DNA from 4 places in the Salicibibacter cibarius genome. Region 4 is predicted to be linked to each of the others. Evidence: riboswitches for the same ligand, from Rfam matches in the RefSeq annotation. Region 4 holds a riboswitch; each other region holds the start of a gene.
What was found. A riboswitch is a leader RNA that binds a small molecule or an ion and turns the genes downstream of it on or off. The one in region 4 is predicted to bind S-adenosylmethionine.
Positions count from the first base shown of each region.

Region 1: it holds a riboswitch for S-adenosylmethionine, as region 4 does, so the genes downstream of both, metK (methionine adenosyltransferase) here and HUG15_RS04650 (5-methyltetrahydropteroyltriglutamate--homocysteine S-methyltransferase) in region 4, are expected to answer to the same signal.
Region 2: it holds a riboswitch for S-adenosylmethionine, as region 4 does, so the genes downstream of both, HUG15_RS19450 (methionine ABC transporter ATP-binding protein) here and HUG15_RS04650 (5-methyltetrahydropteroyltriglutamate--homocysteine S-methyltransferase) in region 4, are expected to answer to the same signal.
Region 3: it holds a riboswitch for S-adenosylmethionine, as region 4 does, so the genes downstream of both, HUG15_RS10810 (methionine biosynthesis PLP-dependent protein) here and HUG15_RS04650 (5-methyltetrahydropteroyltriglutamate--homocysteine S-methyltransferase) in region 4, are expected to answer to the same signal.

Region 1 covers NZ_CP054705.1:3,730,665-3,736,321, reverse strand. The annotation lists gene pckA (phosphoenolpyruvate carboxykinase (ATP)) at 1-1,218, opposite strand, end outside; SAM riboswitch class I at 2,225-2,332, shown strand; gene metK (methionine adenosyltransferase) at 2,437-3,651, shown strand; gene HUG15_RS18820 (aminopeptidase) at 3,760-4,992, opposite strand; gene HUG15_RS18815 (gamma carbonic anhydrase) at 5,020-5,538, opposite strand.
Region 2 covers NZ_CP054705.1:3,856,550-3,862,206, forward strand. The annotation lists gene HUG15_RS19435 (carboxymuconolactone decarboxylase family protein) at 1-196, opposite strand, end outside; gene HUG15_RS19440 (MetQ/NlpA family ABC transporter substrate-binding protein) at 318-1,184, opposite strand; gene HUG15_RS19445 (methionine ABC transporter permease) at 1,203-1,859, opposite strand; gene HUG15_RS19450 (methionine ABC transporter ATP-binding protein) at 1,852-2,874, opposite strand; SAM riboswitch class I at 2,987-3,094, opposite strand; gene HUG15_RS19455 (DUF4349 domain-containing protein) at 3,281-4,138, shown strand; gene HUG15_RS19460 (M20/M25/M40 family metallo-hydrolase) at 4,266-5,657, shown strand, end outside.
Region 3 covers NZ_CP054705.1:2,053,843-2,059,499, forward strand. The annotation lists gene HUG15_RS10795 (asparaginase) at 1-321, shown strand, start outside; gene HUG15_RS10800 (hypothetical protein) at 355-519, shown strand; gene HUG15_RS23035 (hypothetical protein) at 773-1,051, shown strand; gene HUG15_RS23040 (hypothetical protein) at 1,110-1,493, shown strand; gene HUG15_RS23045 (hypothetical protein) at 1,743-2,066, shown strand; SAM riboswitch class I at 2,190-2,294, shown strand; gene HUG15_RS10810 (methionine biosynthesis PLP-dependent protein) at 2,401-3,525, shown strand; gene HUG15_RS10815 (bifunctional homocysteine S-methyltransferase/methylenetetrahydrofolate reductase) at 3,555-5,390, shown strand.
Region 4 covers NZ_CP054705.1:910,059-915,715, reverse strand. The annotation lists gene HUG15_RS04655 (amidase family protein) at 1-1,170, shown strand, start outside; gene HUG15_RS04650 (5-methyltetrahydropteroyltriglutamate--homocysteine S-methyltransferase) at 1,613-2,725, opposite strand; SAM riboswitch class I at 2,794-2,881, opposite strand; gene HUG15_RS04645 (LLM class flavin-dependent oxidoreductase) at 2,939-3,910, opposite strand; gene HUG15_RS04640 (DnaA N-terminal domain-containing protein) at 3,928-4,317, opposite strand; gene HUG15_RS04635 (DnaJ domain-containing protein) at 4,361-5,602, opposite strand; gene HUG15_RS04630 (Hsp70 family protein) at 5,615-5,657, opposite strand, start outside.

The DNA of each region.
Region 1 (5,657 bases), 1.7 Mb from region 4:
GTATACAGATGCGTGACGTGGCAAAAACGGTGCGCCAAAGCAACTGGAGAATGTGGCTTCCGGTTCGGTAATGCCCCGTTCCGTACCCGCGAGCTTACTCGTGTAACCACTCAGAAAATGGTACATTGCTTGCTCTTTCGTCAATTTGCTGATTGGAGGGAGCACGCCGAATGCGTCAGCCGTAAGGAAAATGATCGTGTTCGGATGGCCTGCTTTTCCCTGCGGAAGCATATTGTCGATGTGCTCAATCGGGTAAGCAGCGCGTGTGTTTTCTGTGTAATACGTGTCATCATAATCCGGCATACGCGTGTCTTCGTCCACGACGACGTTCTCCAAGACCGCTCCAAAACGGATGGCATGGTAGATGTCCGGTTCTTTTTCCTCGGAGAGCTTGATGGTCTTTGCATAACAGCCTCCTTCAATGTTAAAAATACCGTTTTCGGACCAGCCGTGTTCGTCATCTCCGATCAGAAAGCGATTGGGATCAGCGGAAAGCGTTGTTTTCCCTGTTCCTGATAAACCGAAAAATAGGGCGACATCCCCTTCTTTTCCGGTATTGGCCGAGCAATGCATCGGCATCACTTCCCGTGCAGGCAAAAGATAATTCATCACGGAAAAAATTGATTTTTTCATTTCGCCGGCATATTCCGTACCGCCTATGAGAATCACTTTTTCTTCAAAAGAAATAAGAACGAATGCTTCAGACCGGGTTCCATCTACGTTTGGATCTGCTTTGAATCCGGGGGCGGAGACGATGGTGAAGCTATCCTCTGCAGCGGGATCTTCACCGATTTCCGGACGAATAAACAATTGACGGGCAAATAAATTGTGCCACGCATATTCATTAACAACTTTGAGCGGCAAACGATAACTTTGATCTTTTCCGGCATAGCCGTGGGTAACAAAAATCGCTTCTTGTTGCCCAAGATAATGAAGCACCTTGCGATAAAGCGCAGAAAACACGTCACGGTCAATCGGCGCATTTACCGGTCCCCAGTCGATGTCTTCGTGGATCGAAGGTTCATCGACGATAAATTTATCTTTAGGAGAGCGGCCGGTATATGCCCCCGTCGTCGCCGCAAAAGCACCGGCTTTCGTGAGAATGCCCTCATCGCGTGCAAGTGCCCTTTCCACTAATCTAGGCTCGGGAAGATCGAATTCGGCCTGTCTTTGGTTTAAAAGATGATCTAAGGCTGATACAAATGAAACGGTACTCATAATCGGCAAAATCCTTTCTGTGCTAAGCTGAGGGCATGTAATTAAGATTAGATGCAATTAGTATAACACATTTTATCATATAGTCTATACTATTTTTATGTAAAAAATTTGTGTCTGCGAATGAAATGTTACTTGGGAATTTGAAAATCAATCAGACGAGGTTGTCACGTGTGTGTGGAGCACTTTCTCGGAGTTCGAAATCCTGTTTCGTCGTTCGTTTCGGTCACCATGAATCGTGTATGGTGCTGTGCCCGAACACGTATGACACAATGTTTTTCGATCGCCATGCCCCGTTTATGAAGCCCTACACAGATGAACATGTACCTTTCGGTCTCCATAGTGTTTCCGATGACGATCAAATTCACGCATTCTTTGGCACACCTTAATGAAGGTCTCGTCTACAAGCACTGTGTCGATGAGCCGGAGACGCAAAAATATCTATTCCCTCATTTTGGGGATTACATCTCGCTTCCGAGCCCTTTCGAAATAGCGCTATCTTCGTTTGGTGGGGACATTCTGGTCACAAGTAATCCCCCAAACGGATGCCGGGCTACGCTGAGAGGAACAAGTGAACCAAAGTAATCCCTCAAACGGAAGTCAAGCTACGCTGAGAGGAACAAGTGAACCAAAGTAATCCCTCAAACGGATGCCGGGCTACGCTGAGAGGAACAAGTGAACCAAAGTAATCCCTCAAACGGAAGTCAAGCTACGCTGAGAGGAACAAGTGAACCAAAGTAATCCCTCAAACGGATGCCGGGCTACACTGAGAGGAACAAGTGAACCAAAGTAATCCCTCAAACGGAGGTCAAGCTATGCTGAGAGGAACAAGTGAATCAAAGTTTGGGGATGACTAAGTGGAAAGACGAAGCTTATTTCGATTAATAAATTGTTGTACTTTGAGTTTATCCTGACAGCTTAATCCCATATCTTTATTTCTCGACATGACTGTGTTAAAATCATATGGAAATAATGATTGCGACTTTGATGCGGCTGGTATTAAGGTACGCTCTTATCAAGAGTAGGTGGAGGGACAGGCCCTTGGAAGCCCAGCAACCATCCCCGGCGGGGAAAGGTGCCAACCTGGCAAAGCGATCACTGCTTTGCAAGATAAGAGGCGAAAAAGGTGATGAACGATGACCCCTTTTCCCTCGGGAATCAGGGGTTTTTTTAAATCCATCCACTACACATATAGAACAGATCATCGAAGGAGGAGGCACGATGGAAGCGAATGGACGCAGACTTTTTACGTCTGAATCAGTTACGGAAGGCCATCCGGATAAAATTTGTGACCAGATTTCCGATCGGATTCTGGATGAAATATTAAAAAAAGACCCAAATGCCCGCGTTGCTTGTGAGACGGTGGCAAATACAGGAATGATCCTGGTGACAGGGGAGATTACGACGACGACCTATGTCGATATTTCCAAGGTTACTAGGGATACGTTGAAAGATATCGGTTATACACGTGCAAAATTCGGACTTGATGCCGACACGTGTGCAGTGATGACCGCAATTGATGAACAATCGCCCGATATTGCCCAAGGGGTTAACACTGCTTTGGAATCTCGGGAAGGCAAAATGTCCGAGGAAGAAATTGAGGCAATCGGTGCCGGAGACCAAGGCTTAATGTTTGGTTATGCCGATGATGAAACCGAAGAGTATATGCCATTACCGATTTTTTTGGCGCACCAATTGGCCCGGCGTCTGTCAAAAGTGCGAAAAGACGGGACGATTCCTTTTTTGCGTCCGGATGGAAAGACGCAGGTAACAATTGAATACGATGAAGGGAACCGGCCGCTGCGTGTCGATACGATCGTTATTTCCGCACAGCATCAATCGGAAGTGACGATGGCGAAGCTTGAAAAAGAAATAATGGCCAACGTTATCTTGGAAGTGGTTCCGGAGCATTTGATTGACGAAGCAACCAATATTTTTATTAATCCGACCGGCCGATTTGTGATTGGCGGTCCGCAAGGAGATGCAGGGCTTACTGGCAGGAAAATCATCGTAGATACGTATGGCGGCATCGCGCGCCATGGCGGAGGTGCTTTTTCCGGGAAAGACGCGACAAAAGTGGATCGCTCTGCTTCCTATGCAGCCAGGTATGTCGCGAAAAATATTGTTGCCGCCGGACTTGCAAAAAAATGTGAAGTGCAAATTGCTTACGCGATCGGCGTCGCCCGCCCGGTTTCCATTTCCATTGATACGTTTGGAACCGGTAAAGTGAAAGAGAGCATTCTTTTGCAACTCGTGGAGAAACATTTTGATCTTCGTCCGGCCGGTATCATTCATATGCTAGGTTTGCGGCGTCCAATATATGGTAAGACCGCTGCTTACGGCCATTTTGGACGAACGGATGTTGATCTTCCTTGGGAGCGTACCGATAAAGCCGCGTTGCTTAAAGAAGATGCTTTTGTGGCGGAAGCGAAATAAGCGAAAAAATACCGTTGAGAACGTTTCGTTCCAACGGTGTTTTTTGGCTATTAACACTATCAGAAAAGACTTTGACTTTCGCCATCCTTGGCGATAAGTCAAGTTTTTCTAAAAGGCCCAGTCCCCGTTTCGGAAAACGGGCTCTTGTGTGCCGTCTTTATGAATGCCGTCGATGTCCATATCCGCATCTCCGACCATAAAATCAACATGGGTGATGCTTGTATTTAGGCCCTTTTCCTCCAATTCTTCTTTTTCCATGTCCTTGCCGCCTTCAATGTTGAACGCGTAGGCACTCCCTAAAGCGAGATGATTGGAGGCATTCTCATCGAACAGCGTGTTAAAGAAAATAATGTTTGTGTCTGAAATGGGGGAACGGTGTGGGACAAGGGCAACTTCTCCGATATAAGAAGCACCGTCATCGCCTTCCAGCAATCGTTGCAACGTTTCTTCGCCTTCTTTTGCTTCAAAATCGATCACTTTCCCGTTTTCAAACGTTAACGTAAAGTCGCTGATCAAGGTTCCCCCATAGTTGAGTGGTTTTTTACTGGAAACTTTTCCGTTTACGCCTTTTTTCTTAGCGGCAGTAAAAACTTCTTCGGTCGGGATGTTGGCGACGAAGTTTACGCCTGCTTTGCTGACGCTTCCACCGGACGCCCAGAGGTGCGTTTCAGGGAGTTCAATCGTCAAATCGGTTCCTTCCGCTGTATAGTGCAGAGCGTGGAAATGTTTAGTGTTTAGGGCTTCCATTTTTTCGTCCAACGTTTTCAGATGCTCCTGCCAAGCAGTAACAGCGTCGGGTTCGTTCACCCGGGTTGCGTCAAATATCGCTTGCCAGAGTTTGGAGACGGCCTCTTCCCCTTCAGCTTCCGGAAATACTCTTTCTGCCCATTTTACGGAAGGCACGGCAACGATGGACCAACTCACTTTGTCCGATTGAATGTAGCTCCGAAACCCTTCCATCGCTTTCCCGCTCGTTTTATTGGCAGTAGAAACTCTTTCAGGGTCAATCCCTTTCAGCAAGTCGGGATCACCGCCGGTAATGGTTAAAAAAGCGGCGTTATTTTCCGCTTCCTCTTCCATTGCCCGCGCGTGCCAGTCCGGAAATTCGGAAAACGCTTCTTCGGGAGCAAGCTCAAATTTTAAGCGTGTAAGTTCTTCATCGCTCCAATCGACACGAACGTGTTTTGCGCCTGCTTCGTATGCTTTTTTCGCCACGATGCGAACGAAATCAGCGGCAAACAATGGCGAACGTATGAAGAGTGTTTGCCCTTTTTGAATGTTAACGCCGACGTTTAAAGCGATATCTGCATAGCTTTCGATTTGCTCTTGGAATGTCGTCATCTGTTACCCTCTTTTCTATGTATTTTTTTACGTTTGCCTTGATGCTTTTGCATAGGTTTTCCCGCGCGCTACGTATGCTTCGCGCACACGTTTCATTTCCTCGAGATCATCCTCATTTAGGTCACGAACGACTCGTGCCGGGCTTCCCATCGCGAGTGTGCGCGGCGGGATTTTCGTTCCGGGTGTGACGAGTGCGCCTGCGGCGACAAACGCTTCTTCACCAACTTCGGCACCATCGAGCACTGTTGCTTTCATGCCGATCAATGCTTTTTGCCGGATCGTGCATCCGTGTAACACAACTTGATGCCCGGCGGAAACATCATCTTCAATAGTTAAAGGTTGTGCAGGACTTTGATGAAGCATGCATTGATCCTGTATATTGACGCGATCGCCAATAACGGTTGGGGCGACATCGCCCCGAATCACCGTGTGAAACCATATGCTGCTGTCACTCCCAATCGATACATCGCCGGTGACGACAACACCATCGGCGATATAACAGCTTTTTGCAATTTCGGGGAGTCTATCATCATACGGATAGATGATCATTATGCTTGCCTCCTTTGCTATGTGTGAGAAGGGTTTCCCCCTTCAGTTGATTATATCAGAAATGGAAAATACATACCTTTCACATATTTTTTGGCGTGAAAAAGCTGTCGACATAT
Region 2 (5,657 bases), 1.6 Mb from region 4:
ATTCTTCGTTCATACAAACACTAATCGAAAGCGCAATGAGATATTTGTCTTTTGCTTTTAATTCCCCTTCCGCAAAACACGCGTCTGTAAACGCATTGAATTTTCGTGTAAGTTTCGGCAATTGCCCCGATAAATAGTTCATCCCATCTTTATATTCCTGCAAAGCTTCCTCAATGAATGAGTCTCCTTGTGCCATCTGCTCATCTCCCTTTTGCGAAAGTCGTTCCGCTTAGGATGTGCAGGAAAAGGAAAAAAATACATTTTAAAAAAAGCGCCTCCCTCAATGAGATACTCCTTTGAGGGGGCGCTTTAAACAATTATTCTTCAACGGGAACGACTGCTCCATCATACTCTTCTTCCATATAATCCTGAACTTCCGGCGATTGTAAAACGTCCATGAGGGTGGCGATGTCTTCATCGTCTTCATCCTCGCTATTTACCACAACGACATTTACATACGGGTTATCGGCATCCGCTGATTCTGATGCGATCGAATCTTCAAGGGGTAACAAGTCATGGTCGATGGCAAAGTTGGAATTAATCAAAACTGCGTCTCCTTCCCCATTTTCATAAGCCTGCGGTAACAAAGCCGGTTCATACTGCGCCTCGAACTCGAAGTCATGGGGGTTTTCTTCAATATCGTCCAACGTCGCTTCGACCCCTTCCCCTTCCGCCAATTCGATCAAGCCTTCCTCTTCGAACATCGTCAAGACACGGCCATGATCCGCAACGGAATCACTCATAAGGATGGTCGCGCCTTCCGGCAATTCATCGAGACTGTCGTAATCTTGGCTGTATACGCCGATCGGCTCGATATGAACACCGCCAACATCAACGAAATCAAACCCGAACTCGTCAATGTGATCTTCAAGAAACGGGATATGTTGATAAAAATTAGCATCTAAATCACCGTTATCCAACGCTTCGTTAGGAATGACATAATCATTGAACGTTTCGATTTGCATATCAACCCCCTCTTCTTCGAGAAGGTCTTCCGCAAACTCAAGAATTTCAGCGTGAGGGACGTTTGTGGCACCAACGACTAATTCAGATGGTTCTTCATCATCCGCGGCTTCGGTGTTTTCACCTTCTTCCGCTTCATCGCCGTCTTCCTCATCTGCCCCGCAGGCGACAAGGGCGGTTGTCAATGTTCCTAAAGCAATCAGTTTATAAAACTTATTCAATTTGATTCTCCCCTTTTGTTATCTTTTATCAATTTTACGCGTGACGACATCCCCGATGCCTTGAATAATAAAAACGATGACTGAGATGATGATCGTCGCAACGATCGTCACATCCGTGCTATTGCGCTGAAAACCGTCACGAAACGCCAGATCCCCTAAACCACCGGCGCCGATGACACCAGCCATCGCCGTATAGCTGACGAGCAATATCGCGGTGACCGTAACGCCGGACACGAGCGCAGGCAACGATTCCGGAATAAACACTTTGAAGATGATTTGCCTTTGGTTCGCGCCCATCGATCTGGCCGCCTCCACGACACCTTTATCCACCTCACGCAAACCGATTTCCACTAGGCGGGCATAAAAGGCCGCGGAACCGATCACGAGTGCTGGTAAAGCAGCGTTCGGTCCAAGCATTGTTCCCATCACCACATTCGTAAACGGAATGAGCAAAATAATTAAAATGATGAATGGCACGGAACGGAAAATATTCACAAATCCAGTAGTGACAATGTTTACAGTGTTATTTTCCCAAAGTTGTCCTTTTGAAGATAAGAAAAGAATGAGCCCGAGTATAATGCCAAGGAAAAAAGTAAACACGATCGCGATCCCACTCATATAGAGGGTCTCCCACGTGGCTTCCAGCATGTTTCCCCAATCAACGTTTTCAAGCATCGGCAATCACCTCTGCTTCCACCCGGTGGCCGTGAAGAAATTGAATAGCTTCTTTCAGTTGCGCTTCATCCCCTTCGATGGAAACGTACAAACTGCCATAACTCCCGTGTTGTGTTTTGGCAATATTTCCTTGCAAAATATTCACCGTTACGCCAAACGAGCGGATCAATTCGGATACGACCGGTTTTTCTGCATCGTTCCCGACAAACGTCAAGCGAATGACGGTACCCTTTTCCCGCTTGAGCTGCTCTTCAATGGCTTCATTGGAATCTTCCGGGTCGGTGACTTGTTTCACGAATGTTTTCGTAATCTCTTGTTGAGGATGCCGAAAGACATCCAATACATTGCCTAGCTCAACAATCCTGCCACCCTCCATAACAGCAACACGCGAACAAATTTTTTGAACCACTTGCATTTCATGGGTGATGATGACAATCGTGAGCCCTAATTTTTGATTAATATCGTGGAGCAAATCGAGAATCGCTCCGGTCGTTCGCGGATCAAGTGCGGAAGTCGCCTCATCACACAAAAGCACTTTCGGCTCATTGGCGAGTGCTCGGGCGATACCGACCCGTTGTTTCTGCCCGCCGCTCAGTTGCGAAGGATAAGATGCTTCCCGTCCTTTTAAACCAACGAGTTCGATCAACTCTTCCACACGCTCGTAGCGTTTTGATTTTGAAACACCGGCAACTTCAAGGGGGAAAGCAATGTTTTCACGAACGGTTCGAGACCACAAGAGGTTAAAATGTTGAAAGATCATGCTGATTTCTTGTCTTGCGCCCCTCAAGTCCCGATTGGATAGATGCAACATTTCACGATCTGCAATTTTTAAAGTGCCGTTCGTGGGCGTTTCCAGTCGATTAAAGAGACGTACGAGTGTGCTTTTCCCTGCACCGCTGTAACCAACAATTCCGAAAACCTCTCCCTTTTCAATATCCAGATTAATCTCTTTTACCGCTTCGATGGATTGTCCTTTTAATTGAAACGTTTTCGAGACGTTATTCAGATGTATCAGCGAATGAACCTCCTTTCTTTTTATCTCTACTATCCTGATAAGTTCAGTATTTTTTCATCAAAAAAATAAACCTTTTGCCCTACGATGAGCAGAAAGGTTACGCATCATTTCTGTCTCATCTTCCAAGGATGAACACCTTGCAGGAATTGGCACCTTTGTAATCGCCATTACCGGTTGCCGGGCTTCATCGGGCCAGTCCCTCCACCTCTCCAGATAAGAATAGCAGTCTATGAATGCATTTATTTTAGCACCGGCTTTACAGGCTGTCAACGACTGTGGTTTCCCGCATTAGTTCAATATTTTGTAACATTAAACACTTGCCATGCGTCTAAGTTAGAAAAGATACACAAAGGGGAGGGGCATTATCGGTAGCCGAATCTTTTATTATTCATTGATTTTTCTTGTAGTGATCGTAACCGCGGGATGCAATGATGATGAAACGGCTCAACAGGAGCGAGCGGACACGCATAGTGATGATGAAGCCGAAATTGCAGTGGAAGAAGCAGACGACGCGGGAGATTCCGAAGGCGAGGTTGCAACGAGTGATGAAGAAACGGGCGACGGCTCGGAAGATATAACAGACGTTGATATGTCCGACCAAATGATTATTTACAATGGAGACATCGCTATTGAAGTGGATGAATTCAATGAGGCCCAACGTCAAATTGAAGAGCACGTGGAACACATGGACGGCTACGTCGTTGAATCTACTGTCCATGACCATGATAATGAAAATCAGAGTGGGACGTTTTCCGTACGGATTCCTCAAGAAAACTTCACTCCATTTCTGGATGAATTGGAAGCCATGGGGACAGAAGTGTTGGAACGTTCCACTTACGGAGATGATGTCACAGAAGAATATGTTGACTTGGAATCACGCCTCCAATCCCAGGAAACTGTGGAAGAGCGTCTACTGACGTTTATGGAAGAGGCAGAAAACACGGAAGATCTCCTTGATATTTCCGATGACCTGGCTACCACCCAAGAAGAAATCGAACAAATCGAGGGGCGCATGAATTATTTGGAAAATAACGTCGCCTATTCTACGGTGAACATTGACATGCAAGAGATGGCTGCATCCACCTTACAAGACCGACAATCATTGAATACATGGGGGCAAGCAACCAGCCTTTTCACGGATACAATCAATGTGCTGGTTTCCTTTTTTTCCGGTTTGGTCGTAGTCATGATCGGTTTATCCCCTGTACTGGTACCTTTACTGATAATAGCAGCAGCGGTCGTGTTTTTCCTGAAAAAGAAATAGAAGGCGCCGTCGGGGAAACGAATTTCTGGCGCGCCTCCTTTATTTGGCACCACACGAAAAACTATTATTATCAAAATTGCCACGTTACAATAAGATGTAGAAAAGTCATCGAGAGGAGTTTTGCACGATGTACGAGCAGCTATCATCTTTGCGTGAAGAGGCACAGGCCGAATGGTTAACGACGACGCTCGTCTCCATGGATAGCACGAACGGAGGCATGGGGGAAATCGAAATACCCAATTATATACATAAGCTTATTCGTTCGTTCCCATACTTCCAAAAACACCCGGAACACGTCTGGCTACAAACGATTCCAAATGATGAACGCAGAAATGTTTTCGCTTTTTTGCCGGGGACGGCGCATGCAAAAGATACGATTATTTATCACGCCCATTATGACACGGTGGGCATTGAAGATTACGGCTCTTTAAGTGCGCAAGCATTCGATCCGAAGGCATTGCTCGCCTATTTTTCCGAAGAAACAAATAATACAGAAATACGGGAAGATGCCGCATCCGGCGAGTGGTTGTTCGGGCGAGGCGCGACGGACATGAAAAGCGGAATTGCCGTTCATCTCGTAAACCTGCTTCGATACGCGGAAGACGAGCGTCCATACGGCAATATACTCCTGCTCATCAGCGCTGACGAAGAAAGCGAGCACGCGGGCATGACGGCAGCCGTTACAGAGCTTCGACATCTACAAACAGAAAAAGGGCTCCGCTACATCGCTGCCATCAACGACGATTATATCGCCCCAGAATATGAGGGGGATAATACACGTTACATGTACACGGGCGCGTGTGGAAAAATCCTGCCTTGTTTTTATATCGCCGGTAAAGAAAGCCACGTCGGTGATACGCTGACGGGATTGAATCCGACATCACTCGCTTCTCAACTCAATCTCGAGCTTCATAATAATATCCGGATCACTGAGCACCTTGACGATGAATTTATTTTACCGCCAACGTGCTTGTATCAACGTGATAACAAGCAAACGTACGACGTACAAACGGCAACGAGCGCTTACATGTATTTTAATTTTTGCCTATATGAACGCAACGTAGATGAAGCAACTGTTGAATTATTACACATCGCAAGAACTTCGGCAGAAATGGTAAGGGTTGCGTATGAAGGACGCTATCTCGATTATATGAAACGGATGGGTCGCGAGCCGAAAACACTCGATTGGTCGATCGAAGTCATTACATTCCATGATTTTAAAAAATATTTGCGGGCGATGAACGCGCCGGTTACTGATGTAATGGAACAGACATCGCAAACGTTCGCGCATCTCGATGTCCGCGAGCGCTTTTTCAAGATCGCGGAAGCTTTGCAAGCACTGGATCCGGCGCGGAAACCAAGGGTGGTTCTTTTCTTCGCACCGCCGTTTCTCCCTCATAATCACTTGGAAGAAGGCAATCAACATCATGCACGCGTATTGGAAGCGCTCAGCGATACACTCGACGCATCTGCAAAAGCAAGCGGCGAAAACTATCGAATACGTCGATTTTTTCCTTTT
Region 3 (5,657 bases), 1.1 Mb from region 4:
TTAGGTTCGTCGCCATCATTGCTACGGCTTTTGCTGGAAACGGGGGCGACGCATGGGATCGTCCTTGAAGGGTTAGGAAGAGGACAAGTTCCGCCGGCTTTTATGCCGGTGATCGCGAATGCCCGGGTCCCGATTGTGATTACGACGAGCGCAAATGAAGGCGAGGTCTATCCAGCATATGAATATGAAGGAAGCACGTACGATCTGATGAATCATGGGGTTATTTTAGGGAAGGATTATAGTAGCCGAAAAGCAAAGATAAAGCTGCATGTGCTTTTGGAAACCGGTGTTACGGACCTCCAGGAAGCGTTCAACAAGTGAAACTCCATCCCGGTGTGAAGGAGGGAAGCGGCAGTGACGACGGATACAAGGTACCGCATCGTAATCCGTTGCCAGGATTGCGGCGAGAAATACATCTTGCGAGGCCGCCAAAAAGGGAACGGGCAATATGAGACAGGGTTTAAGCGGTGCGTATGCGGCAATGAAGATGATTTTGTCGTAGAAGCATCTCCGGAGTAACCCTCCCCTACTAAAGCTACATCCGCGCCTCTTGAACAAAAAAGTTAGCGCCGCATTCCCCTTCAAAATCTACGATTTAGCGGGGGTTAGGCGCTAAGGTCTTGTTCTTAAAATTATTTCGAAAGAGGGGAAGTAACTATCTGATGACCAAGTGTAGAATTAGACTTTACATAAAAGATAACGTAGAATAAAAAGCAAACAAATGTTTCTGATGTATATGACCTTGGAAAACTATCGGAAGGAGGGTTTGGTGATGAATAGAGTTAGAACTTTGTCACACAAGATTACAAACCATTCACGCATCTTCGATGCAACACTAGATATCTACAACGACGCACTGGCTTTTATAATCGAAGTCATAGAAAAAGGATTCGATACTCTTGGTGAGATGACGACGAAGTCTATCACTGTTGCGGTGGAAAAACTCATTCATACGACTAAATCAAACCCTTCTCCGAAGTGCCGGGCGTTTAATGTTCGGTTTTATAAGTTTCCTTCGTATTTCCGAAGAGAAGGCAATCGCTCTTTCTGAAGGGAGAAATTTTAAAAAGAGTCCTCCGAGGTTGCAATTAAAACAGAAGGCGTTTCCGGTGTTTTATCGAGGAAATATGTTTGAGAGAACATCAGAGACACGGCCCAAATCAAAATATTTCATAACAATGATTGGGTATGGATTGATATCGCATTTAAGGAACAAGACCTATATAAACGTGGGGTTTGGGATTTGGAGAGAAAACAATCCTACACTTGTTAAGGTCGGGAAGAAGTATTTCCTTAACTTCAGCTATCAATCAAAAGTGGCATTAAATAAAACCAAAATTATTGACCAAAAAGTATGCGCAGTAGACTTAGGGATTAACAACTCTGCAGTTTGTTCCGTCATGGATGTAAACGGCACTGTCTTGGCTCGGGAGTTTATTAACCAGCTAAAAGAAAAAAGACCGGTTATATACGTTGACGAACAAACTACGTAAAGCACAACGGACGTCTGGTTGGATTGTAGCGCCGAATTTTTGGAGAAAAATCAATGGGGTTCAAAAACACATCGTGAATGATACGTCGCAGAAAATAGTGACATTTGCAAGTGAAAACAATTGCGATGTCATTGTATTCGAATTCCTGGACAAAATGAAGACGGTGAAAGGGTATTGGGGCGCGAAAAAACTTCGTTTTAAGCTCCGTTACTGGCGAAAGAAAGGGATTCTCAAAACAAGGTAACGGAGATGGCGCACTATCTTAGTATGCGCATATTAAGAGTGAATGCTCGTAATACGAGTAAATTGGCATTTGATGGTTCCGGAAAAGTGGAACGCAATGGCAAAAAAGACCTTGCCACGTTTACAACAGGCAAAGTCTATCATGCCGATTTATCGGGGTCATATAATATCGGCGCACGATATTTTGTTCGTGGCATTCAAAAAACCATTTCTGAAAAGCGATGGTTGTCCCTTCAGGCAAAAGTTCCTGGTTTGGCAAAAAGGACATATACAACCTTATCTTCATTAATTAGCCTTACGAAAGCATTAGAGTCGCCGAAGGTGGCTTAACCGCTTTTGTTTGTGCCGTATTTAAGATAAGGGATGCTCCATCAAAATCTTTGATTTAGTTGAAGAGGTTCACACATGACGGAAATTCCTGTACAATAATGAGACAGTAAAATAATAATAATGTTCTTATCAAGAGAGACGGAGGGAAAGGTCCAAAGATGTCTCAGCAACCAGCTCCCCGGAGTCAGGTGCTACTTCCTTCGGAACGGTGGTTCCGGGCGATAAGAAGATGCATTCATCGGTGGCAATGCTTTCTTCTTATTCGATACACAAGAAGAGGGCATTTTTTATTTTTTCTAAACTTACATGTGCAGTAGCTGGGAAAGGAGAAGGGATGATGGAGAGGACATATACGAAGGAGACAAAGCTTGTGCAATCAGGCAACCGCAGAGATGAACGTACCGGTGCCGTCAATGCGCCGATTTACATGAGCACGGCTTTTGAGCATACGGGTGTCGGTGAATCAACAGGCTATGATTATGCCCGTACCGGAAACCCTACGCGTGAGGTGCTTGAAGAGGCGATCGCCGAATTGGAAGGGGGAAGGCATGGCTTTGCCTGCAGTTCCGGTATGGCGGCGATTCAAGCTGTGCTCAGTTTGTTTTCTCAAGGAGACGAAATCATCGCTTCCATGGATTTGTATGGCGGCACATACCGATTGTTTCGCCAATACTGGCCGCAATGGGGGGTCGACGTTCATTATGTTGACCCGCGAGACTTGCAATCCGTTGAGCAAATGATTGAAAAGAATACGAAAGCGTTGTTTATTGAAACGCCGACAAATCCTCTAATGCAGGAAGCGGATTTAGATGCACTCAGTCAAATAGCCGAGGAACATAATTTGCTCATGATTGTTGACAACACGTTTTACACCCCGTTATTGCAAAGGCCTATTGAATTTGGCGCGGATATTGTGATTCATAGCGCCACTAAATATTTGGGCGGCCATAATGATATCGTGGCAGGGCTCGTCGTTACTGATGATGAAGCGTTAGGGGAGCGTCTTTTCAATATTCAAAATGGGATTGGGATGACACTCGGAGCTTTTGACTCCTGGCTGCTACTTCGCGGAATGAAAACGCTGGCGCTAAGAATGGAAAAACATCAACAAAATGCCCGCGCGGTTTGTGAAATGTTAAAAAAACATCCGCTTATCACGGAAGTCCTCTATACGGGCAAAGGAGGAATGCTTTCGTTTAAAGTTCAGGACGAGAAGCTCGTCGACCCATTGCTTCGCCATTTGCGGCTCGTCACATTTGCCGAAAGTCTGGGCGGCGTCGAAAGTTTAATGACGTATCCGAGTGTTCAAACCCACGCGGATATTCCCGAAAACGTTCGGATTAAAAACGGCGTGACGAATGAATTAATGCGTTTATCTTGCGGCATTGAAAATCACGAAGATATCATTGCCGATATTGAATGGGCCCTACAGGAAGCTGGACGCGCGATCCAAGTATAGCCATGGCGAAAAGAGAGAGAGGGATGAAGGTGAAGTTTCTGGAAAAATTGAAAGATGAGATTTTAATCGGAGATGGGGCGATCGGTACTTTGTTGTACAACCGGGGGTATAGCGGTTCGATCGAAGATGCCAATCGCCGCGCAGAAGATATGGTTGTATCCGCACATCAAGAATATATTGAAGCGGGCGCAAATGTTATTCAATCGAACACGTATGCAGCTAATCAGCTTAAATTGGATAATTATGGATTGGGACAGGAAGCAGCTCGAATTAATACCCTGGGAGTGCGCCTGGCAAAAGAGGCGGCGAACGGCAAGAAAGAAGTATATGTAGCAGGGACCATCGGCGGGATTCGTGATGGAAGAGCAAGTTCTTTCACCAATCAAGACATAAAGAAAGCGACCCAATCACAAGCTGAAGCGCTTATGGCCGAGGATCCAGATGTCATCCTTTTGGAGACGTACTATGATCTACACGAACTTATTCAAGCGGTGCGGATCATTAAACGGTTATCGCCGGACATGCCGGTGATCGGGAACGTTTCATTAGGAGATGTGGGTGTTTTGCACGGAGGGATTCCCATCAATGATGCTCTCTTGCGCTTGTTGAATGAAGGTGCGGACGTTGTTGGGATTAATTGCCGGATGGGTCCTGCCCAAACGATTGCATCATTGGAAGAAGTTTCCGTTCCGGAAGGGACGTATCTCTCCGCCTATCCGAATGCGAGCTTGCCAGGCATTCAAGATGGCCGTCTCGTTTACCAGTCAAACCCGGATTATTTTAAAAACCAAGCAGAGGAGTTTCGGAATCAAGGGGTGCGCTTACTGGGCGGTTGCTGTGGCACAACGCCGGAACATATCCGTTCCTTTAAGGATAAATTGCAACACCAAGCTCCTATTGTAAAGGCGCGTGCGAAAGGGTCAACGGTGCGCGAACAAGCTTCGGCGGAAGTCGGAAATACCATTCAACTGGATAAAGAGGATCCTTCCATTATCGTGGAACTTGATCCGCCCAAGTCACTGACGAAAATCGATACATTTATACAAGGGGCGAAGGCGCTCCACGAAGCAGGGGCCGATGCGGTTACGCTCGCGGATAATTCCTTGGCCACTTCACGTATCGATAACCTTGCCGCGTCCACGTTAATCAAGCAACAGGCAGGCGCTCATCCTTTGCTACATATTGCCTGCCGGGATCGGAATTTAATCGGCATGCAATCGCACTTGCTTGGATTACATGCTTTGGGAATCAGAGATGTGCTCGCGGTAACCGGCGACCCGACGAAGGTGGGGGATTTTCCGGGAGCCACGTCAGTATATGACCTTACCTCTTTTGACCTCATCCGGTTAATTAAGTCCATGAATGAAGGTTTCAGCCAATCCGGGCGCCCGTTAGGGTTACAAACGCAGTTTACCGTCGGTGCCGCTTTCAACCCAAATGTAAGTTCCATGGAAAAAGCCGTGAAACGGTTGGAGAAAAAAATCGTGGCCGGTGCTGATTTCGTAATGACCCAGCCGATCTACGATGTAGAAACTTTGCAACGTCTGAAAGAAGCGACTGCCCATTTGGATATTCCTATTTACATTGGCATTATGCCTTTAATCAACGAGCGAAATGCTGAATTCTTGCACAATGAAGTCCCGGGCATTCAACTTACGGAGCAGGTGCGGGAGCGAATGGCTGCTTGCAGGGGAGACGTCCAAAGAGGAGAAGAAGAAGGGTTGGCAATCGCAAAAGAATTGCAAGTCGCCAGTCTTGACTTGTTTGGCCGTCTATACTTAATTACCCCGTTTCTGCGCTATCACATCACGGCTCGGCTCACCAGTGATGTCAGGTCCGGATCTGCGCAAAAGATACGTTTTTGACTCAAATATGATAGATGGAAATGGGAAAAGTGTTAGCTGCGTGCAGGAAGTGAGGACAAAACGATAGGTAAAGCGAGTAACAATGTCCTCACCATCCCTCAAACCGAAGGCTTCCCACTCATAGAGGGTCGGGAATCCTATTGCCGTCCCTCAGAGTTTGGGATTACGCGCCACTCCACGCAAAAGCTACCAATCCGCTTTTTCTTATGTTCCACTTTAAGAATGTTTAACTTTGTTAAAGGGGTAAAGTATAAGTAAAAGTAAGGC
Region 4 (5,657 bases):
TTGCCTACACCCGCCGGTTCAATAACGCTTGAAAATTGGCGCTCAAACGAGGATGCGTTTCTCGTCAAACAACTACGGGATGCCGGCGCGATCATTCTCGGCAAAACAAATATGACTGAACTCGCTCATCGCATCGGCACTAACATGCCGGAAAACTATAGTTCAAGGGGCGGATATGTCCTCTGTCCATACGGAACCCAATTTGATGTCGGCGGATCGAGCACGGGTAGCGCGGCAGCAGTCGCGGCAAATTTTGCAACCGTAAGCATTGGAACAGATACATCCGGTTCGTTGCTAAATCCCGCGACACGAAATTCTCTTGTGACGGTCAGGCCGACCATCGGGCTTGTCAGCCGCACGGGAACCATCCCTTTGTCCTATGCACAAGATACTGCCGGGCCGATGACGCAAACAGTGACGGATGCCGCACGTCTTTTAGAAACGATCGCGGGCAAGGATCCTCAAGACGAAGAGACAAAAACACAACCGTTTATGATACCAAATTATGTAGAAGGTCTTCGCAAGGACGGTGTGCAAGGCAAACGGATCGGTATTTTTCGCGACTATCAACCGGGCATGAGCGATCAAATTGACCTTACCCTTTATGAAGAAACGATTGTCACATTAAAAGATCTTGGGGTGACGTTGGTTGACCCAGTATCGATCCCAGCGATTAACCGCGGGGATAGTGATGCTGTTGTCAGCTATGAATGCCGACATTCCCTAAACAATTTTTTTGCCAGAGCGTATCCTTCCACGGGTTTTCGTTCCTTTGACGAGTTTTTGCAATCCTATGAGGATCATGCCCACTTGCATAAATATGGCTATGATCGTCTTAGAGTTCGAACGTCGGTCGAAAACAGTTTATCAAACGTGAGCTATCTCACTCAGAAACTCCGTGACGAAGGCTTGGACGACCCGCAAAGCCTGGAAAATGTTTTATTCAATCAAAACTTGGATGCTATCCTTTTTCCAAGTTCGAGTAGTTATGATGTTGCTGCCCGCGCCGGACTGCCGTCCATCGCCATTCCTGCCGGTTACCATGAAAATGGACGACCCTTCGGGATTACGTTTACGGGACAGGCGTTTTCAGAAGAAACATTATTTCAGATTGCTTTTGCTTATGAACAAGCGACGATGCATAGAAAAAAACCGGACATGACACAGTGACATCGTTGATTTTACATCTCCCAGTAAAACGATTCTTTTTGTCCCACTCGGAGCAGCTCGACATCCGGCTGAGGGATTACTTGGCTTCTCTTGTTCCTCTCGGAGCAGCTCGACATTCGGTTGAGGGATTACTTGGCTTCTCTTGTCCCACTCGGAGCAGCTCGACATTCGGTTGAGGGATTACTTGGCTTCTCTTGTTCCTCTCGGAGCAGCTCGACACCCGGCTGAGGGATTACTTGGCTTCTCTTGTTCCTCTCGGAGCAATTCGACCTCCGGTTGAGGGATTACTTGGCTTCTCTTGTTCCTCCCCGGACACGTCCATACCTTTATCTAGCGAAACTGTCCGATATAGCCCTCTGATCGGACAGCCTCGCTGTTTTCTTTTATTTGTCTGAAAAAAGGCTGATCCTCTTTTAGAAAATCAACCCTACTCGTCCACCATTTAGCTCTCTTCCCAAACCTCGTCCGCAACTTCTTTAATATGGCGCAGTTTTGCCCATTGCGCTTCTTCCGATAAAACATTCCCTTCTTCTGTGGAAGCAAAGCCACATTGGGGACTGATCGCCAACTGTTCAAGCGGTACATACTTTTCAGCTTCACGAATACGGCTTTTCAACGCCTCTTTATCTTCAAGTTCACCTGTTTTTGATGTTACGATGCCGAGCACAATTTTTAAGTCATCACGATTTACATATTGCAAAGCTTCAAACGAACCGGAGCGCTCATCATCGTATTCCAGAAAAAGACCATCGACTTCAACTTCCTGGAAAACCGTCTTTGCAACCGGATCATAAGCCCCACTCATGGACCAAGTGGAACGGAAATTCCCACGGCAAATGTGCATTGTCACCGTTAAATCATCCGGGCGATCCGAAAGCGCCTCATTAATAATCTCTTTATACCACTGTTGCTTATTTCGTTTGTCTTGTTTTTGCTCTTCCGTGTCATCTTCGGTCGGAATAAGAATCGCCCAACCAACATCATCGAATTGCAAGTAACGACACCCGGCATCGTAAAAAGCATGAACAGCTTTTTTGTATGCGGCCGCGAGATCTTTGCGAAAACGTTCGCGATCCTCATAAACACCGGATACAAAATGATGATCCGCGTAAAGCATGCTTGGACTCGGAATCGTTTGTTTGGCCACGTGATCTTCGCCGACGATGCTTTTTAAGTAGCGAAAATGTTCGAGGAATGGATGATCTTCCGGAAAATCAAGCTCTCCGATGATTCGTACGAGCCAAGGCTTCGTTTCCACACCTTTAAATTTATAGCCATGTTCCGCTTCGTATCCTTCCACCCCGTCAAGCCCTTCGAGGAAATCGAGATGCCACCAGGCGCGGCGGAATTCCCCATCCGTAATAGCCGTAAGCCCCGCTTCTTTTTGTTTTTCCACAATCGCGTAAATTTCTTCATCCTCGACCTCGCGCAATTGTTCAGCCGTAATCGCGCCGGCTACACGATCTTCCCTCGCTTGCTTCAAACGCTCAGTCCGTAGAATGCTCCCTACATGGTCTGCACGATATGGCGCGTGCTTTGCTGTCAATTCTGCCATCTTTCCCAAAACTCCTTTAATAAAAATAAACCCTCTCTTCCGAAGAAAAGAGGGCTATAGCCGCGATCCTCTTATCTTCCTGGCATTAGCACCTTCCACCATCGTGGGGTTGCTGAAGCGTCAGCGGGCCAGTCCCTCTGCTTCTCTTTATAAGAAAAACCAATTATTTAACTCTGAATAATAGTCTATCAGGTTCTATGTCATTTGCATAGATCAAAAAAGAGAGATGATCCGTTCGAACGACCGACGCTTCTCGTTGACGTCGTGAATATTCGTCAGAATCAGCCATTTGTCATTGTGATAGCGCTCCGTAAGATAGCTTAATTGTTCCCGTACCGTGTCCGGACCGCCAATGATCATACGCCTGCGATTTTCCCTGATTTTTTGTTGATCCCGTTCCGTTTTTTTAGCCGCTTTCGCCTCTTCTACGGTCGGCACACGGCTATCCAACCCTTTTTCCGTTCGCAACAACCACATATCCTGGCTCGTGGCTAGTTTTTCTGCATGTGCGTCTGATTCTCCGCAAATGACGAAAACAGCGGTTAACGCGTGCGGGGCAGTCAAGCTGCCAAGTGTGAATTGTTGCCGGTAAACCTCGTGGGCTGCTTCTCCGCGCGAGGGATCGATAAAATGCCCGTACACATAACCTATACCGAGACGGGCGGCGATTTCTGCACTATTTTCCCCGAGACCAAGAGAATAAACTGGTGGCGCTGCCTCCGTTCTCGGTGTTGCTCGTACGCCCTGTGGCGATTGGCCACGGACATATCCAGCGAGAGCTTCCAATTTTTCCGGATACGCATTTAACTGATTCTCTTTCCCATCGGCGAGCGCAGATCGAACCCGTTCGCCACCTCCGGGTGAGCGTCCCACGCCCGCTTCAATCCTTCCCGGGAAAAGTGCTTGCAATTGCAGGAGTTGGGAGGCGACTTTATAAGCGCTATATTGCGGAAGCAAAATACCGCCGCTACCCACGTGCAAACGCGTCGTACGGCTCGCCAAAGCCGCCATCATAATTTCCGGAGAACTAGATGCCATCCCCTTCGTCGCGTGATGTTCGGCAAACCAAAAACGTTCGTATCCAAGTTGCTCCGCGTATTGGCCGAAGGAAAGCGTCTCTTCGACGATATCTTCTGCTGTCTTACCTTTTGGGGTTGGCATTTGTTCCAAAATTCCCAGATTCATCGTTTATTCCTTCTCCATTAACTGTTTTTGATAGCAGCTAGCTCTGTTTCTAAGCGATGGATTTGTTTTCTCATAGCCATCATTTCTTCTTCCATATATTGAAGGCGACCTTCCGTGACTTGTCGCTCGTTCGTGCCGACAGCGCCCACCCGCGCTTCCTCTTTCCGTTCATCATAACTGAATTGTATTGTTGGCTTCTCTCCGTGTACAGCCTGGATTGCCTCGGATATCACTTTCCCGTAACGGTCTTCCAACCAATCTGCCGCAAACTCATTCGCTGCCATAATCGTCCACACATGATTCGTGATCTCCAACGTCGTACCCTGCAACCATGTTTGAAAAGCCGGCTTTGAAAGGTTTCGTTCCAATACCGCCAAGACCTCCCGCCAAACGTGTGTATTAGCCATTGTACTCCTCCGTTTTTAAGAAAAATAACCTAAGCCTTGCTTTTCACAACTTCAGTTTTTTAAGCGCCCTTTTTCTTTCCCGGTTAAAATGCTTGGTGGTTTCGGCAAATAACTCGTCCCATCTGGACTTAAAATAATTGTACACGGCAGGGTATTGCTTTTTTAATTTTAGAATCCCTGCCGCATACCAGTCTTCGGCTTCTTCAAAATCCTTGGGGATCGGTGGCAAAGGTGTCATTGCAGCGTCTAAATCATCATTAACATTGCTATAGAGCTTCTCTGCATGAATAATGACCATCGGATAAATCTTTTCATCACGGGACAAACGATCCATCTGCTTTTCGAGGTGAACCAATTTCTTTATCTCTTTGATATCTTCTTTTATATCCGGATTCGCGGGATCGATTCTTTGCGCCAATGCTAAAAACACTTCGGCTACCCGGTAGTATTGATGATCAAAGGCTTTGTCATACTCATCCATTACACTATTCAGCAGCTCTTCTTTCTCTTCCTTCTCCTCAATAACATCGATGAACTTCAGAAAGCGTGATTTTGCTTTTCCAAGAAGCGACCAATGATGGGCGTTGCCAATGGCACGCAACCATTGCGCATAAACCGGCCAATCATCAAACGTTTCCTCGCCGTCTAGGGGCAATGCTTGCTCAGCCACCTCTATCGCACGTTCAAATTTTTCCAAAATGACACAAAGGATCGATAATCCTTCAGCAATGACCCTCTGTGATGTTCGATCCAAAGCCTTTTCCCAGCCTTCTTCGAAAAGATCAAAGGCAGTTTCCATATGATCATGGTCGATTAAAATACGTGCGTAAAGGGAATATAGATTCCCGAGGGAAAGATTATAATTCTCTAGCCGAGTATTGTTAAGGGCTTGATCAAAGATTTGCCGAGCCGCTTGCACATCCCCCCGATTAACTAGAATACGCATCAAATCCGATTGCGCATGCAAGTTACCCGGATTGATGGCTGTGATTTGCTCATACATTTCCTCCGCCTTTTTCTCATTGCCTCTCTGAAAGTGGTCTCTCGCCTCTTCGAACATTTTATCGATTTGCCCGCCGTATTTTCGGGAGATATCATATTGCTTGCGTTTGACCGGATCTTTTAGCGTCTCATAAGCTTCCCGAATTTCTTCAAAACGGTTAGGGTCTGTCTCAGGCGGGTGTTGTTTTACAGCATTAATGTATTTCTCTTTAATCCGGCGTTGGCTAATGTTTGCGTTTGTTCCCAACCGTTTGTACAAACTTTCCTGTTTCGCTTGAGCCACACTCATCCCCCCTTACAGTTCTAAATCAACGGAAAGATCGATTGCCCGCTCGATT